4 regions of the Micromonospora sp. NPDC049230 genome follow, and region 2 is predicted to be linked to each of the others. Evidence: riboswitches for the same ligand, from Rfam matches in the RefSeq annotation. Region 2 holds a riboswitch; each other region holds the start of a gene.

Region 1 (4,395 bases), on a different contig from region 2:
GACGTCCTGCCAGCCCACCTGGCGAGCCGCGGCCGAGGATGCCGCGCACCCGGTGCCGGCGGCCCGTGCGGGTGTCGCCGAAGGGGTCTTCCCGGCTTGGTCGGTCGATGCGCAACCGGCTCTTCCCGGCGCCCAGGGCGCCATCGCGACCGGCGTGCTGCCGGTGTGCGAGACCAGGTCCGACCGGCTGCCGCTCGTCGACGGTCTGCACAGCTCGCCGCCCCGGGGCCCACCCGGGCGCTGAGCCATCCGGGACACGCGTCCCGTCGCCGCGCCCTGTCGACCCACCAGCTCCGCACCCTGCCGATCCGTGGCCCGCCGTGGCCGGGCGGCCGGTGGGGCTCCCACCGCTCTGCTTCCTCCGCGAGGTGCCGACCATGGAGACAACCGTTTTCTACCAGTTCGTAACCGAGGTGCCGCAGGCCGCTGCCATCTGGTCGGCCCTGTTCCTGCTGGCGCTCGGCGTACTCGCCGTGCTTGTCGCCCGGCCCGAACGGGACCGACCCGCCGACGACCCGTCGCCGCCCGTCCCGACCGCCCGCGAGGTGGCCGCGGCCGAAACCGTCGACAGGCACCGGTACGCCGAGGAGGTGGCAGTCGCCGCGGCCGGCGCTGCCAGGACGGCCGGGCGGCGACGGGATGCCTGGCTGACGGCTCAGGACCAGATGGAACGGGCCTGGGCGCGCTACGACAAGGCGGACACCGCCGCGCGTCGCTTCGCGGGGTCCGGGGCGCTACCCACCCCGGGTACCCCCCGCACCCCCGCCGAGTACGCCTCGCGGGAGCGCTACCTGCACCGCGCGGCGACGGCGGCGTACTGGCGGGGTGACCTGACCATGGCGCAGCTCGGTGACGTCTTCGGGCGACGGGGCTGGGATCCCCGGCGGCACCCGGTCGAGCAGGAGGCCCTGCTCAGCCGGGCGATCCGGGACGCGAGGCTGGCCGACTACCAGGCCGCGGCCACGGCGGAGCGGGCCGCCTGGCGGGATGCGGACCTGGCCGCCTCCTCGGCGCGTACCCTCGTCGCGGAGGCGGCCACGGCGGTTGCCCGGTTGCGGCCGAGCCCGGCACCCGCCCGCCGGTTGGTGCGCGGGGTGCCCCGGCCCGCCGTGGTGGCTCGCTGGCGCCCGGCCCGTGCCCTTCGAGCCCGATCCGTTATGTGAGCCCGGTCACGGGATTTGCGATTCGGGCGTCCGGCACGATCGGCTCGATTTTTCCCGGGATTGTGGCCGCATTGTCGGCGGCCTGTCCGGTTGTCGACCGTAGGCGCCGCCGTAACCGGTTGTCCCATCGAGTCACGTCATCGGCAATACGCGCAGAAATTGCGGCGCGTATTGAGGTTTACGCAGGTGAGGACGGCTTGGCAGGGTGCGGACGGGCCAGTAGTGTCGTCCCGTCCGGTGCGGTAACCGATCGCAAGAGGCGACGCCGCGCCGACCCGCTCAATCGTGATCAACGAACCGGGGACCCATCAGTAAGTCCGGGGTGAATCCGCGAGCCACGGCCCGCGGTAGGGCGATCTTCCCGCCCGAATCCGTCAGCTAACCCGGTAGGCGGTGTCGGAAGGAGTTCCAAACTCGTGCAGCACCTTTCCACCCCTCGGCTGTTCCCTCGCCTCCACGGCGCAGCGGTGCCCCCGCTCATCCGTCCAGTGACGGTGAGCTGACCCCCCGGGTCATCGCCTCTCCCGCCCGGCCGTGCCGGGCGTTCCCCTGAGCGGTTCACCATCCGCGGACCACGGTCCGCGCGCTGGCGCCTGCCCGGACGCCGATCGCGCCCCGGTGTGCCGCTCTCCCCCCGATCCGTGGAGGACCCCGTGAAGCACACCATGCAGCGTCAGCTCCGCCGCATCGCGACCGAGCGCCCGTACCAGATCGTCGCCGCCTCCGCCGCGGCCCTCGTGCTCGCCGCCACCACCGGCACCCTGCTCACCGTCGCCGACGACGCCCCGGCCGCTCAGCGCACCGCGACCACTGTCGCCGAGATGCGCAGCGACGTCACCACCTCGCACGACGACGCCTCCCCGTTGGCCAGCGCCGCGCCGTCCAGCGCCGCCCCGGCCACCAGCGCCCCGGCGCCCGCCGCCAAGGTCAGCAGCAACCCGGATCTGACCCGCAAGCCGACGCGGCCGAAGCCGCCCGCGACAAAGGTCCTCGACTACGAGTACGAGGCGCAGAACACGTACTACAACTGCGGCCCGGCGGCCACCCGCAACGCGCTCAGCGCCACCGGGATCGACCGCACCCAGGAGGAACTCGCGGCCGAACTGGGCACCACCGAGATGGGCACCAACTCGGCCGAGGACACCACCCGGGCGCTCAACGCCGAGGTGAAGGGTTCCCCGTACCGGACCCGGATGTTCCCCAGCGCGCCCAGCCCGGCGCAGATGGACCGGCTCCAGGCCGACGTCGTCCGGGCCATCACCGACGGCCGGGGTGTGGTGGCCAACGTCGTCGGCGACGCCACCGACACCGACGGCAGCTGGCATTCCTACGGCGGCGGCCACTACGTCGCCGTCGTCGGTTACAAGGACAACGGTCGCACCGTGCGGATCGCCGACTCGGCGAACCCGACCGACCCGTCGTACTGGATCACCACCATCGACCTGGCCAACTGGATCACCAGCCGGGGCTACTCCGCCTGACCCAGGCGCACCGACCGCCGCGGGCGTCGTCCCCCACGAGGGGCCGACGCCCGCGGCGTCTCTTCCGCCGGCCCGGGGTACGTCCCCTCCGTCGCGGGTGCGAAACCCGTGGTGGCGCCGCACCCCGACGTCTACCATCCCGCGGTGATGTCCACTGTTGAGCATGCCCTGATCACCACCGTGAGCCTGAACGTCGTCGACACCCGACTCGACGACGCGGCAGGTCGCTGCCGGCCGCTCGTCGCGTCGCTCGGCGCGGTCAGCCTCACGGCGTCCCGAACCGAGGTCGACGGCCCCCGCAGCGGGGTGAACCTGGACCTGACGCTGACGCCGGCCGCCCCGTCGGCGTCCGGCGGGGAGGCGGTGCGGCAGCTGGCCGCCCCGCTGCTGGAGCGCTTCCGGTGGGGCCGTGGTGACCTGGACGTCGTGGAATCGGCGGCGGGCTACCCGATGGGTTTCGCCGCCGGTCGGGAGCGGACGACCGACGGGGTGACGCCGTTGAGCGTGTCCGTCGGCGCGGTCGGTGACACCGCGGAGCAGTGGTGGGATCCACCGGAGTGGCTGCCCGCCGACGCATCGGTCCTCGCCGTCCGGCGCCGGGTCAGGCGACTGCCGGTGGCGGCGTCCGACGACGACGTGGTGGTCCGGGTGCACGCCCGGCTGACGGCCCCGGATCTCGACACCGCCCTGGTCCGCTGCCTTCCACTGCTCGGGAGGGCGGACGTGTGGTCCGTCGACCTGCACCCGGTGGCGGTCGACGGGGGCGGCGTCTGGGGTCTGGCGCTGCTCCTGGTGCTGCCCCTGGTCGAGGTGTCACCGCAGGCTCCATTCGGGACCGGGGTGGACGCCCTGGCCGCCGAGTTCGGATTGCTGACGGGGCGCCTGCGCAGGTCGCCGCTCGGCGTCTGGATGGTGGCGGCGATGGAGGCGACCCGGCCGCTCACCGATGCGCCGACGGTCGAGGCGCTCTACGTGCGGACCGGCATCGACCCGTTCGACCCCGGGCCGGTTGATCGGCCGGTGGAGACCCGGGAGATGGGGCTGCGGGGCCGGGAGAAGGACGGTCCGGACGAGGCCGAGTTGGCCAACGCGATCGAGGAGGCGTTGCGGGACGCCGTACGGGTCGTGCTGACCGTCGACGTCGTCGGGCCGGTCGCGGACGCCGCGGCCGTCGTCCGGGACGTCGTCGGGATCGACGAGGAGGACATCGAGTCGATCAGTAGCGAGACCCTCGCCGACGGGCGGCGGAGAATCGTGGCACACCTCGGGGCCACGATGATGAGCGCCGAGGAGGTGCTGCGGTTCGTCGTCGCCTCCACCGAACTCCAACCGTGGGAGTTCTCGCTCCCCGAGTCGGCAGACGGTCTCGCGGCAGCCGAGTGGCAGGGGCCGTCCGGCACGTCCGGCATCGTCCGGATCGAGCTGAACGCGGGGAAACGGCTCGGCTTGAGCTAGCCCTCTCGCCGGGCCCGACAGTCCGGGTCAGGCGAGGGGGGAGAGCTGCGGCGAACGCTCGGCCGCCGGGTCCTCCGCCGCCGCCAGCTCCCGGCGGGCGGCGGTCAGGAACGCCTCGGCGTACGACTCGGCGGGGAAGTCACCCAGGTAACGTCGGCGGGTGGCCCAGCGTTCGGCGGCGAGCGGATCGGTGTCCAGCAGTGCGGTCAGCACACCGTCCAGGTTGGACAGATCCCGCCGCAGCACGTAACCCGACGCGGCAAGCGGGAAACGCTCGGTGAACCGGTCGCCCTCGT
Region 2 (4,395 bases):
GCCTGAGCGCCCGCGCGCGTCACCCGGACCCGCTCGCGCCCTGCCCCGCCATGATCGTGCACGGTCCAGGAGGTAGTGGCCTGCGGGCGTCGGGAGGCCACTACATCTTGGTTTTAGCGCGATCTGGGGGCCCGATCTTGGGGGCCCGGTCGCGGTGGCCCGGTTGCGGTGGCCCGGTCACGGGTTGCGGCCGTGCCCCGGGAGGGCGGGTGGGGCGGCGGCCCCACGGTTTGTAGGTGGACAGCACCGTCGCGATGATCATCAGGCTGGTCGACACCGCGGGCGCGATCACCAGGTCGACGCGGTCCCGTGCGGGGAGGGCGGCGCCCACCGCGCCGGCGTGCCGCAGATTCGGCGTGAGCAGGAACAGCACCAGCCCGACCATGACCGTGGTGAGTACGAGCTTGGCGACCACCCAGCGATAGCGCCAGAGGCCCCACGGCGTGAACAGCGCGCTGGCGACCCCGATCAGCCAGACCAGGACGCTCAGCGGCGCGAACAGCACAGTGCCGACAAGCGCCGTGACCGGGTAGATCACCGCCGGGTCGGCACCCCGCTGCACGGCGATGCCGAGCGTGAGGAGCACCAGGTCGGCACCGAGCCACCCGAGCGAGGTGACCAGGTGCAGGGTGAGGAGCCCCTTGCGGGCGGTGGGTGGGATCCGACGCATACCGCGATGCTGCCCGCCGACCCGCGCCAGGTCGTCCGACCGCCGACGACATCCGGGGTACGCCCGGCGACGTAGCCCGGCCCGGCGAGCACCCCGGCCCTGGTGACGACCCGCCCTCGTGATCGACACGACATCGCCGACTCCGGGGTATCCCGTCGTCCCGGACACCCCGGAGTCGGCGAACGCGAGTGGATCATTCCCGGACCGGGCCGGGGGCCGTCGGGTGGGTCAGTAGACGGACAGGTGTACGTGGTTGGTGTGGTCGGTGGACGGGGTGCCACCGGCGCCGCTGTACGACTTCCACCCGCTGCTGGGCAGCCAGATCTGCCGATACCAGATCACGTACAGCACGGCGAGCCGGTCGGCGTTGCGGATGAAGTACGCGGCCAGGTTGTTGCCGTACGTCTTGTCGCCGCCGGTGGCGTTGCCGCCGAAGCCGCTCTTCTGCGCCGCGAAGTCGCAGGCTCGGCCCTTCGGGTGCTCGCCGGAGCCACTGGGCCGGTGACAGGAGACGTACCGGGTGAAGCCGGCGGCCTTGGCCTGTTCGAGCGCGTGCAGGGTGCGCGGGGTGATGCAGCCGTTGGCCGGCGTGGGGTCGTTGACGCTGCACGACTCGGATGGCCAGGAGCCGTCGGAGTTGCGCGGCGCGGCCTTCGCGTTGGCGGTGGAGGTGCCCCGGTTGGAGCCGGTGTCGGCGGTGGTCTGCGGCGGCTTGGGCGTGTTGGCGACGGTCAGGGCGCGTTCGGCCTGCTCCTTGCGCTTGGCCATCACCGTGACCTGCTTGCGTTGTTCGGTGATCTCGCCGTTCAGGGCGGCCCGGGTGCGGTTGGCCTGGTCCTTGGTGGCGAGCAGGTCGCGCAGCACCCGGTCCTCGTTGGCGGCCACCGCCTCCAGGGCGGCGGCCCGGTCCATGAAGCCCTCCGGGCTGCTGCTGTTGAGCAGCGCCGACACCGCGCCGAGCCGGCCGGTGCGGTACGCCACGCCGGCGATCTGGCCGACCTTGCCGTCGCGTTGGGCCAGCTCGACCTCGATGGTCTTCAGTTGGGTGGTGAGCTGCTGCTGCCGCTGCACGGAGGTGTCCAGAGCGCGTTTCGCGTCCAGGTAGCCCTTGCTGGCGGCCTCAAGTTGGGCGCGCAGCGACGGGGTGCCGCCCTCCTCGTCGGAGTCGGGTGCGGCGGCGGCTCGCAGGCCGGTCGGGGGAGCGGCCGAGACGCTGCCGGCCGGGATCGCGACGCCGAGGGCGAACATCGCGACGATCAGGGCCGCCAGTCGGGCGGCGGGTGGTCGTGCTGGTGCCACTGCGCATGTCCTTCCGTCAGCCGCCGACCGGGTTAGCTGACGGGTTCGGGACGGAAGATCCCTACCGCTGACGCGGATGCACCCCAGGAACGTGGTTCCCCGGTTCGCCTGGTTGGGCGATTAGGCGGCGACCGCCACCGGCGCCTGGAGGGCGCCGCCTGGTGGAGGCCGGGACCGAGCCTACCGGTGCCGGTGGGGCTGTTGCAGCCGATGTGACGGAAGGTGCCTACGTCATCACGGAAACGTGTGTTACCACTCGATCGAGCCGCAGGCCCCGGTGGCGGCGCCGGGCTCGATCTGCAACGTCGCGTGTTCGATCCGGAAGTCGTCGTGCAGGGCGGTACGCGCTGCGGTGAGCACCGCGCCGACCTCCGCGCCGGGTGCCATGGTCAGGTGCGCGGAGGCCACGTCCATGCCCGAGGTGAGCGTCCAGACGTGCAGGTCGTGCACCTCCACCACGCCGGGGACCGCGGCCAGCCGGTCGTGCACGGCGGTCACCTGGAGGTGTTCCGGGGCGGCCTGCACCAGGATGCGGACGGCGGCGCGGGCCAGCCGCCAGGTGCGCGGCAGGATGAACGCGCCGATGGCGACCGCGACCAGTGGGTCGGCCCACCACCAGTCGGTGACGGCGATGAGTAGTGCCGCGCCGATCACGCCGAGTGAGCCGAGCAGGTCGCCGAGCACCTCCAGGTAGGCGCCCTGAAGGTTGATGCTCTCCCGGGCGCCGGGGCGGAGCAGGGCGAAGGCGGCGACGTTCGCGAGCAGGCCGAGCACGGCCACCGCGAGCATCGGGCCGGCGACGACCTCGTGCGGGTCGCCGAAGCGGCGGATCGCCGCGATCACCACGTAGATCGCGACGCCGGAGAGCAGGACGGCGTTGGCCAGTGCGGCGAGCACCTCGAGGCGGTAGAGCCCGAAGGTGCGCTGCGGGTCACCGGTGGCCCGTCGGGTCGCGGTGATCGCGGCGAGCGCCATCCCGATGCCGAGTACGTCGGTGAACATGTGCCCGGCGTCGGAGAGCAGGGCGAGCGAGGAGGTGTGCAGGGCGGCTGCCGTCTCGACCACCATCAGGGTGGCGAGCAGCCCGAATGCCGCCCAGAGACGGCCCCGGTGCTGCTGTGCGGCATTGGCGACGGACCCATGGTGGTGGTCATGACCTGCGCCCACGAGCTCCACCTTCCGCTGCCGACCGGGGCCCGGTCAAATGTATGTTCACATCGCTATGTATGGAAGTGTTGGGTTCGCCGCTGGCCCGTTTGGCACGCTGGCACGGATCAGCCGGTGGGGTCGATGGTGGTGAGTCGCTGCGTGGCCCGGGACAGCGCCACGTAGAGGGTGCGCACCCCGGCGCCCGGATCCGCCCGGATCTCACTCGGGGCGACGAGCACGACTCCGTCGTACTCCATGCCCTTGGCCTCCAGGCTGGTGACCACCTGCAACCTCGGCGCGTCGAGCGCGGCGAGCCAACCGGCGACCTCGTCCCGGCGGGGGACCGGCGTGATCACCCCGACCGTGCCCTCCACCTCGGTCAGCAGGCCGGCGGCCGCCTGCACGGTCGCGGTCTCCAACCCCGTCGCGGGCACCACCAGTTCGACCGGATCGACCCCGGTGGAGCGTACGGCCGTCGGCAGCGGCAGATCGGGGTAGAGCCGGCGGATCTCCGCCGCCGCCACCGCGAAGATCTCCGAGGAGTTGCGGTAGTTGGTGGTGAGCGTGAAATCGTGCCGCTTGCGTCGGCCCAACGCCTGCTCCCGGGCCCGGTCCAACTCGTCGGGGTCGCCGGTCCACGCGGTCTGCGCGGGGTCACCCACCACCGTCCAGGAGGCCAGCCGGCCACGCCGACCGACCATCCGCCACTGCATCGGTGAGACGTCCTGCGCCTCGTCCACCACCACGTGCGCGTAGTCCCGGTAGTCCTCCGGACGCTCCCGCGCCGCCGCGCGGGCGGCCCGCTGCCGGTCGCTGGCGGTGCTCAGCTCACGGACGCCGCCGGCCAACTGGAACGGGTCACGCCGGGCCTTGGCCGGCTGCGCCGGCTTGCCGAGCAGGGCGTCCAACTCGTCGAGCAGCGCGATGTCGGCGATGGTCAAGCCGTCCGACTCCAGGTTCCGGTATGCGGCGGTGAGCAGCCGGATCTCCGCGCCGGAGAGGATCCCACCGGCGTACCGCCGCAGCCGGTCCGGCCGCGCCAACCAGCCGAGCACGTGCCGAGGGTGCAGCCGAGGCCACCAGGCCTTGAGAAACTCGCGGAACTCCGACCGCTCGGCGATCTCCGCCTCGAAGGTCCGCTGCTCCGGCAGTCGAACGCCCACCTCACGGGCCTGCGCCCAGAGCGCGGCGAATATTCCGTCGAAGCCGGCCCGGCGGACCTCGTTGCGTCGGGCACCCCGGTGCAGCGCGCGGTCGCGGACCCGGTCCAGCGCCGC
Region 3 (4,395 bases), on a different contig from region 2:
ACCGAGCAGCTCACCATCCTCGATCGGCTGGCCGCGCAGGAGCGCAAGGAGGTCGAGGGTGTCCTTGCCGTACGGGCCAAGTACGACGGCGAGAAGCAGAAGCTGGACACGCTGATCGCGACCCAGACCAAGCAGCAGAACGAGCTGGCGGCCAAGAAGAAGCAGATCGACGCCGAGATCAAGCAGCTTGAGGCGTCGATGCCCAAGACCACTGTCAAGACCGCCGGCTGCCCGACCATCAACGGTGTGGTTTCCGTGGCCGCCCAGAAGGCGATCAAGACCGCCTGCCAGCAGGTCGGCGATCCGTACGTCTGGGGCGCCGTCGGCCCGAACTCGTTCGACTGCTCGGGGCTGACCCAGTACGCCTACAAGTCGGCCGGGATCTACCTCACCCACCACACCGGAGACCAGTGGAACGAGGGCAAGGCCGTCGCGCGATCCGAGGCCCGTGCCGGTGACCTGGTCTTCTTCTACTCCGGTCTGAGTCATGTCGGGCTGTATCTGGGTAACAACCAGATGGTGCACGCGCCACGAGCCGGTAAGCCGGTGTCGGTGTCCAGCATCAACACCATGCCCGTCGCCGGGTTCCGCAGACCTGGCTGATCCACCTCGCGCGACACGACGGCCCCCGGTCACCGCGACCGGGGGCCGTCGTGGTTTCTCAGCGGGGCGCACCCACCGGGGACGGCAGGAGCTGCACGTCGGCCAGGTCGACGTACATGATGCGGTGGCCGAACTGGATCTGCGCGTACCGGTTCTTGCCCCGGATCACCGTCCAGTCGCCGGGCGAGGATCCGTCGACAGTACTGGCCCGGTAGTACTCGCCCGGCAGCACCGCCCCGACGGCGTACCGCTGTCCGGCGGCCAGGGTGTACTGAAGCGGCGAGATCGCCTGGTAGGGCACTCCTGCCGGGTAGGCGGCCTGCTCCGGGTAGGCGCGTCCGTAGACCGGGATGGTGGCCCGGCCGGGCTTCGGGGTTGCCACCACGCCGGCGGTCCAGCTGGCGGTGGGCGCCGACGTCGGGTTGTGGAACCACGCCCGCTGCCCGAGGTACCAGATCGCCGTCCAGTCGCCCTGGCGGCCGGCAAGCGCGTACGTCTGACCGGCGGAGGCACGGGCACCGTGGTCCGACACCTCCATCGTGTTGGGGGTGCCGTCGGGGCGCAGCGCGATGTCGTTGACGAGCGGCGCGTCCGCGGCCGGCGCGGAGCGCAGCACCACCGCCGAGGAGCCGCGTGGCGCGCACGGCACACCGGCGGTGACGCAGCCGACGAACGCCGGCTGGTTGGTGGCGAAGTCCGGGTCGATCCGGACCAGACCGGTGGCCGGGGTGCCGGTGTCCAGCCGGGGCGCGTGCAGCAGCGTGAAGTAGTGCGTCCAGTCCCAGTACGGGCCGGTGTCCCAGTGCATCCCCGCAACGTTCGCGGCGACGGTGCCGGGCACGTTGTCGTGGCCGATGATGTGCTGGCGGTCCAGCGGGACGCCCAGCCGCAGCGCGAGGTGCCGGACCAGCTTCGCCGAGGCCCGGTACATCGCCTCGGTGTACCAGGTGCCCTGCGCCGCGAAGCCCTCGTGCTCCAGCCCGACCGCCTTGGCGTTGACGTACCAGTTGCCGGCGTGCCAGGCGACATCCTTGGTCCTGACGTGCTGGGCGACGTGCCCGTCCACCGAGCGCAGCGTGTAGTGCCAGCTCACGTAGGTCGGGTCCTGCACGAGTTGCAGGGTGGTCGCCCAACTCCCCTCGGTGTCGTGGATGACGATGTACTCGACCTTCTGCCGGGCGGGCCGGTCGGACAGGTCGTGGTTGCCGTAGTCCCCGTCGCCGAACGCCGCGTAGGGCGCCGGGATCCACTCGCAGGAGATGGTGCGGGGGCACTCCAGCCCGTCCGGGCGGGCGAGCCGGCGTAGACCCAGCCGGTCCAGCCAGGAACGCTCCGGGCGGATCGCCCGGGCCGGCAGCGTGATCCGCGCTCCGTCATCGGTCATCCGCGACGCGCCCGTGCCGATGGTGGTGAAGACCTCGTCGGCGAAGGCCGCCGCGGCGTCGGCGGTGTCCGCGCCGGCGTAGCGGGCCACCGCGCCGTACCAGGTGGCCGGGTCGGTGCCGGCACCGACCGGCGCACCCAACGCCCGCTGGTACGAGGCCAGCAGCGCCGCGCCGCCCCGGATGTTCACGCCGACGTCGGTACGCAGCGAGTCGGGGGCCGCGCCGGTCAGCGCGGCGGCGGCGTCCACGGTCTGCAACGCGGCGGCCGATGGTGTCGGGTCCGCCGGCCGAGGCGCGGGTTCCAGCGAGGTACGGGAGTCGTCGCCACGCGGATCCTCGGTGCCGCTGCCGGTGTTGTGGTGGCCGGCCACGGGGAGCGCGGCCACGCGTCGGGCGTCGGTCAGGTGCATCGGGCCGTAACCGCCGCTGGTGCTGGGTGTGCCGGCGTTGCTGTCCCAGCGGGACTCCAGGTAGGAGACGCCGAGCAGCACGTCGGTCGGTACACCGAACTCGGCCGCCGCGGCGGCGTACTGCTGCTGGCGGTCGCCGCCAGGCGCGGCGGCGGCGTTGGCGGGTGGCGGCACCGCGGTCGCGGCGGCGACCACGGCGGCGGCGAGCAGTGCGCGCCGGCCGGAGGACAGGGTTGGATGGTGCATCGAACCCCCCAGATTCCACGGGTGCAGGTCAGGTCACCTTCGCGCCGCCCGGGAGCCCGCGTCAATACCTTTCTATGTGTCGACCTGTCTGGAAAGAAATCTTCGCGTGTGGTCGGTGCCCCCTCCGATCGGTACGGAGTGTCACGGCCGCGCGGGTTGCGGAGGGGTAACAAGCGTCTCTACTCTGGTCTTTTGTCGGCCCGATAGCAGCTCCGCCCAGCCCGGGCGGTAACGGACCGACACCGCCGAGTCGTTTCCGAACGAACCGGGGACCCATGTCCCCCGGGGTGAATCCGCAGCCACTGCGGTAGGGCGCCGACTTCCCGCCCGAACCCGTCAGCTAACCCGGTAGGCGGTCAGGAAGAAGGAGTACGGAACCCCGGTGGCACTCCATGCCCCGCGGCCGTCGTCCGAACGGTCGGCAACAGCCGGCCCCATGCCGATCGCGCCGCGCCCACGCTGGTCCCGCTTCACCACCGCGCTCGCCGCACTGGCCGGCGTCGCCGTCGTCCTGGCCGGCAGCGCCACGGCGGCCCACGCCGACCCGTCCGTCGCCGAGATCGAACGCCAGATCGACGCCGACTGGAACAAACTCGAACCGATCATCGAACAGCACAACGCCACCCGGATCGACCTCGCCGCCAAGCGCAGGCAGGCCGACGCGCTGGCCGCCCGGATCGCCCCGCTGGAGCGCCAGGTCGACGCCGCGATGGACAAGGTCAGCGCCCTGGCGGTGCGCGCGTACAAGGGCGAGAACGTGCTGACCGTGAACGCCGTGCTGGGCAGCCGGTCACCCAGCGAGGTGGTCGGACAGCTGGAGATGCTCGACCGCTTCGCGCACAACCAGCAGCAGAACGTCCGCGAGGTGGCCGACCTGCGCGACACGTTGGCCGGGCAGAAGGCGCCGCTCGATGCGATGGTGGCCCAACTGACCCGCACCGAGGCTCAGCTGGCGGCGAAGAAGAAGCAGATCAACGAGGAGATCGACAAGCTACAGAAGCTGCGCCTCAAGGTGTACGGCAGCGGTGGCGGCGGTCCGCTGCGCCCGGCGCCCTGCCCTGCCAGCTATCCCGGTGGCGCCGCCGGCACGGCGGTCAAGTTCGCCTGCGCGCAGATCGGCAAGCCCTACGTCTGGGGTGCCGAGGGCCCGAACTCGTACGACTGCTCCGGGCTGATGCTGGCCGCCTGGGCGAAGGCCGGGGTGTCCCTGCCGCACAACGCCGCCGCGCAGAGCCGTGCCACCAAGAAGGTCGGCAAGCCCGACCTGCGCCCCGGTGACCTGGTCTTCTACTACAGCGACATCCACCACGTCGGCATGTATGTCGGCGGCGGCTGGGTGGTGCACGCCTCGCAGGCCGGCGAACCGGTCAAGATGAAGGGGGCCGATGACGGTCAGGTCCACAGCTACGGCCGTCCAGGCTGATCAGTGCGCTGACCGGGGGCCCGTCGCGATCCGTCGCGGCGGGCCCCCGTTGTCACGGGTTCACTTCAGCGGGTGGGCCAGGTGCGCCAGTGCTGCCAGGCGCGACTCGGCGTCGGCCCCCGCTGCCCCTGGTAACGCGAGCCGTAGACCGCCGACCCGTACGGGTGCTCGGCCGGCGAGGAGAGCCGGAAGATGCAGAGCTGCCCGATCTTCATGCCCGGCCAGAGAGTGATCGGCAGGTTCGCCACGTTCGACAGCTCCAGCGTGACGTGACCGGAGAAGCCGGGGTCGATGAAACCGGCGGTGGAGTGCGTGAGCAGCCCCAGCC
Region 4 (4,395 bases), on a different contig from region 2:
TCACCGCGCTGACGCAGTGCCCACAGGTCATGCCCTGCACCTGGAACGTCGTGTTCACCATCGGATCGTCTCCTTGTCGTTACCGGTACCCGGTGGGGGTATCACATCCAGGAGCGACCGTACCATACCCCCAGGGGGTACGCTATCCTGGTCGGCATGACCGCATCCACCCCGATCCGCGGGTACACCGCCAGCAAGGACCAGCTGCTCGCGCGGCTCCGCCGAGTCGAGGGCCAGGTCCGCGGCATCGAGAAGATGGTCGACGACGACCGCTACTGCATCGACGTGCTCACCCAGATCTCCGCGATCCAGGCCGCCCTCGACAAGGTGGCGCTGGGGCTGCTCGACGGACACGCCCGGCACTGCATGCACGAGGGGGCCGCCGAGGGGCGGGCCGACGAGATGGCCACCGAGATGATGGCGGCCGTCGGCCGGCTGATGAAGCGCGGCTGACCGCCCCGCACCCCGACGCCGGCACGCGGCCCCGCACCGACGACACCCCGCCACGACCTGCGCCCCCGAGCCGGGCTGGTTAGCATTCCCCTCGATGACCCCCCGCATGCCGCTGCGCGAACGGGCACCGGCGTCGCCACGCCGTGGCGTCGCCGCTGACCGCCGGGGCCGGGCACTGGCCATCAGTGATCAGGTGGTCGCCGGTCAGCGATCCGCCGCGTCTCGCGCCACGATTCCACGGTGCGGATGAACCGACCGGCGCACTGACACGTATCCCGCACCGGATCGTTGGGAGTCTCGTCTTGGGTTCCGACCACACCCGTTCCGCTCCGCCCGCCCCGCCCCGGGTGCGGCGGCTCCTCGTCGTGACGGTGGCGCCCCTCTTCGTCGCCACGGTGCTCGCCGCGGCGCTGCTCTGGCCGCGCGGCGGGACACCGCAGACCGACGGCGGGGCGGACGTGCCGCGCTACGGCGGCACGGTGACCCGGGTGGTGACCGAGCCGTGCCCGCCGCTGCCGTCGAGCCCGGAGGGCACACCCCGGGTCGGCGGCGGGCCGTGCGGCACCGTCGACGTCCGGGTGGACGACGGGCCGACCGCCGGTCAACAGGTACGGACACCGATCCCCGACGGACCCGGCGCGCCACGGGTCGAGGTCGGCGACGAGGTCATCCTCGTCGAGCTGACCGATCCCACCGACCCCGCCACCAGCAACTGGAACATCGCCGAGCACCAGCGCGGCACCCCGCTGCTGTGGCTGGCGGTGATCTTCGCCGCGGCGATCGTCGCGTTCGGCCGCTGGCGGGGTCTGGCCGCGCTCGCCGGGCTGGCGGCCAGCTTCGCCATCCTGCTCACGTTCGTGCTGCCGGCCATCGCCGCCGGCGGATCACCCCTCCTGGTGGCGGTGGTCGGCGCGGCCCTGATCATGTTCGTGGTGCTCTATCTGACGCACGGCGTCACCGCACAGACCTCGGTGGCGGTGCTGGGCACCCTGGGCAGCCTGGTGCTGACCGGTGTGTTGGCCACCATCGCCACGGCCGCGACCCACCTCACCGGCTTCGGCAGCGAGGACGCGACGACACTGTCGATGTTCCAGGCCGACGTGGACCTGCACGGCCTGCTGCTCGCCGGGATCATCATCGGATCGCTCGGGGTGCTCGACGACGTGACGGTCACCCAGGCGGCCACCGTCACCGAGCTGGCGCACGCCAACCCCGGGCTGACCCGGTTGCAGCTGTACCGTGCCGCGACCCGGGTGGGCCGTGCGCACATCGCCTCCACTGTCAACACCATCGTGCTGGCGTACGCGGGCGCGTCGCTGCCCCTGCTCCTCCTGCTCACCGCCGACGCACGACCGATCGGGCAGATCCTCACCAGTGAGTTCCTCGCGCAGGAGATCGTCCGCAGCGCGGTCGCCACGCTCGGTCTGATCGCCGCCGTGCCACTGACCACCGGGCTGGCCGCGATCGTCACCGCCGCCGGGCGGGCCGATGCCACACCGCCCGCCGACGCCGCCCGGCGACCACCGGAGCCGGACCCGGCGGAGGCGATGGCCGCCCTCAGCTCACCGCGAACCTCTCGGACCAACGAGCCGGACCAGACGCGGACCCCGCCCCCATCCACGGCCATCGACGGGTGGCCGGATTCGAACAGGAGCACGGAAACGACATGGTGACACTCCTCAGCGTGACCAGATCGGGTCTCCACCCTGAGAACCGCGTCACTGATCACCCAGCGCAATGGCGAAATGACACTTTTGGTCGGTATCCAGGCGTAGCTCACCCAGTCCACTCTCGGGTAACCTCGCTGCCGGTTACCGATGAAGGCGCGAAGCGGCGCCTGCGGGGCCACCGCCCAATCGCCAACCGGCGAGCCGGGGACCCAGGTACGTGGGGTGAATCCGCGTCAGCGGTAGGGGCCACTTCCGCCCCGAACCCGTCAGCTAACCCGGTCGGCGGTCGACGGAAGGGAACATTGTGACGGCACCCCTACGCCGCTGGTTGACACCCGTGGTGGCCGTGATCGCCGCACTGACAGTGCTCGCCGGGCCCCAGCCGGCCCACGCCGCCCCGACGACCCCGACACCGTCCGGGCACGAGGAGGACGGCGAGCCGAAGCTGCTCAACGACGTCATCGAGCAGGCCAACCGCGACTACTCCGCCGCCAAGTCCAAACTGGACAAGTCCAAGAAGCGGCAGCTTGAGCTGGCGCGGGAGGTGGACCGGGCCAAGGCCGACCTGGACGCGTTGGCACCACAGGTCGGGCAGATCGCCGCCCAGTCGTACCGGACCGGTCGGATCGGCGCGCTCGCGATGCTGCTCGAAAGCGACGCTCCCGACACCTTCGTCCAGCGCGCCGCGATGCTCGACGAGATCAACATGGTGAACGAGAACAAGCTCGCCGAGGTCAACGCGGCAAAGGCCCGTGCCGAGGAGGCCAAGCTGGCCCTCGACACCGAGGTTCGCGAGCAGCAGAAGCAGACCGCCGTGATGGCCAAGCGGAAGAACGAGGCCGACAAGGCGCTCTCCCTGGTCGGCGGCAAGGGCTTCACCGGCGGCCTGGTGGACGCCACCTCGCCGGTCGCCAAGATCGGGCCGGGCCGCACCGCCGACGGTGACTGGAAGGCGCAGTCGTGCAGCGAGAACGATCCGACCACGTCCGGCTGCATCACGCCGCGGACGCTGCACGCGTACAAGGAGGTCAAGCGGGCCGGCTTCAACCGGTTCGTCGGCTGCTACCGCCCCGGCGGGCCGTGGGAGCACCCGAAGGGCCGCGCCTGCGACTGGTCGCTACAGAAGAGCGGCTTCGCACCCTGGCACAACGAGGACACCCGGACGTACGGCAACAACGTCGCCGCGTTCCTCATCCGTAACGCCGACCGGCTCGGCATCTACTACGTGATCTGGAACCGGCAGATCTGGTTCCCGGCGAGCGGCTGGAAATCGTACAGCGGGCCGTCGGACCACACCGACCACGTCCACATGTCACTGCTCTGACCCACCGGATCCTCCGTCGAGGGCCGCTCCGCCTCGCGCGGGGCGGCCCTCGACGTGTCAGGCGGCCGCGGCCGGGTCCGGTGACCCGGTCGGCACGTCGGGCGTCGCGAAGCCGGCCGGCACCGCCGCCACCGGGCGTACGACGCCGGCGGCGAGCCGGTACGACACACCCACCACCGCGCACCGCCCCTGCGCCACCTCGTCGGCCAGCACGGGCGACTGCCCGAGCAGCGTCTCGACGGTCTGCGCGATGTGGATGTCGACGATGCCGTCGATGTCCTCCACACCCTCGCTACGGGCCCGGGACAGACTGGGCAGCACGGCATCGACCACCGCGCCCAGGTGCCCGGGAGGCTGCGTGCCGGTCGCCGCGGACTCCCGCGCCGCCTGCACCGCCCCACACGAGTCGTGGCCGAGCACCACCACCAGCGGGGTGCCGAGGACTGTCACCGCGTACTCCACGCTGCCCAGCACCTCCGGACCGGCGGTGTGCCCGGCCGTGCGGACCACGAACAGGTCACCAAGCCCCCGGTCAAAGATGATCTCGGCGGCCAGGCGGGAGTCGGAGCAGCCGACGATCACCGCGAACGGGTGCTGCCCGTCGGCCACCGCCGCCCGGCGCCCGGCGTCCTGGTTGGGGTGGCGCGGGGCGCCGCTGACGAAGCGCCGGTTTCCGGCGGTCAGCTCGGCGTACGCCTGCGCCGGATCGCTGATCGCGGACGCCCGGTCGGTGGTCCGCTGCGGACCCGGCTGCCCGCCAGACATTCCGGGAAGACTCATCCCCGCACCTCGTATTCACGCGTTTGACCTGGTCAACCGGCTTGTCAGCCGGGCCGGCGGCGGGCGCTGGCTCGGGCTCCACCGTCACACGCACCGTAAGATGCGTCAAGGTATGCGTGATTTACATTTCATACGTTGACTTCGGGTCGACCCCTGGGCGACGCACCG

What was found. A riboswitch is a leader RNA that binds a small molecule or an ion and turns the genes downstream of it on or off. The one in region 2 is predicted to bind cyclic di-AMP.
Region 1: another riboswitch for cyclic di-AMP. It lies ahead of AB0A95_RS04005 (C39 family peptidase); the one in region 2 lies ahead of AB0A95_RS00600 (hypothetical protein).
Region 3: another riboswitch for cyclic di-AMP. It lies ahead of AB0A95_RS09210 (NlpC/P60 family protein); the one in region 2 lies ahead of AB0A95_RS00600 (hypothetical protein).
Region 4: another riboswitch for cyclic di-AMP. It lies ahead of AB0A95_RS05180 (hypothetical protein); the one in region 2 lies ahead of AB0A95_RS00600 (hypothetical protein).

What each region holds. Positions count from the first base shown of each region.
Region 1 covers NZ_JBEZCZ010000003.1:200,418-204,812, forward strand. The annotation lists gene AB0A95_RS03995 (hypothetical protein) at 1-244, shown strand, start outside; gene AB0A95_RS04000 (hypothetical protein) at 378-1,163, shown strand; cyclic di-AMP (ydaO/yuaA leader) riboswitch at 1,430-1,571, shown strand; gene AB0A95_RS04005 (C39 family peptidase) at 1,817-2,644, shown strand; gene AB0A95_RS04010 (hypothetical protein) at 2,789-4,099, shown strand; gene AB0A95_RS04015 (CDP-glycerol glycerophosphotransferase family protein) at 4,127-4,395, opposite strand, start outside.
Region 2 covers NZ_JBEZCZ010000001.1:124,675-129,069, forward strand. The annotation lists gene AB0A95_RS00590 (SRPBCC family protein) at 1-6, shown strand, start outside; gene AB0A95_RS00595 (hypothetical protein) at 101-670, opposite strand; gene AB0A95_RS00600 (hypothetical protein) at 899-1,918, opposite strand; cyclic di-AMP (ydaO/yuaA leader) riboswitch at 1,975-2,106, opposite strand; gene AB0A95_RS00605 (cation diffusion facilitator family transporter) at 2,219-3,136, opposite strand; gene AB0A95_RS00610 (AAA family ATPase) at 3,244-4,395, opposite strand, start outside.
Region 3 covers NZ_JBEZCZ010000007.1:172,084-176,478, forward strand. The annotation lists gene AB0A95_RS09200 (NlpC/P60 family protein) at 1-603, shown strand, start outside; gene AB0A95_RS09205 (N-acetylmuramoyl-L-alanine amidase) at 662-2,644, opposite strand; cyclic di-AMP (ydaO/yuaA leader) riboswitch at 2,878-3,013, shown strand; gene AB0A95_RS09210 (NlpC/P60 family protein) at 3,081-4,067, shown strand; gene dcd (dCTP deaminase) at 4,133-4,395, opposite strand, start outside.
Region 4 covers NZ_JBEZCZ010000004.1:147,254-151,648, forward strand. The annotation lists gene AB0A95_RS05165 (copper ion binding protein) at 1-61, opposite strand, end outside; gene AB0A95_RS05170 (metal-sensitive transcriptional regulator) at 157-453, shown strand; gene AB0A95_RS05175 (YibE/F family protein) at 756-2,126, shown strand; cyclic di-AMP (ydaO/yuaA leader) riboswitch at 2,293-2,423, shown strand; gene AB0A95_RS05180 (hypothetical protein) at 2,428-3,447, shown strand; gene AB0A95_RS05185 (carbonic anhydrase) at 3,505-4,212, opposite strand.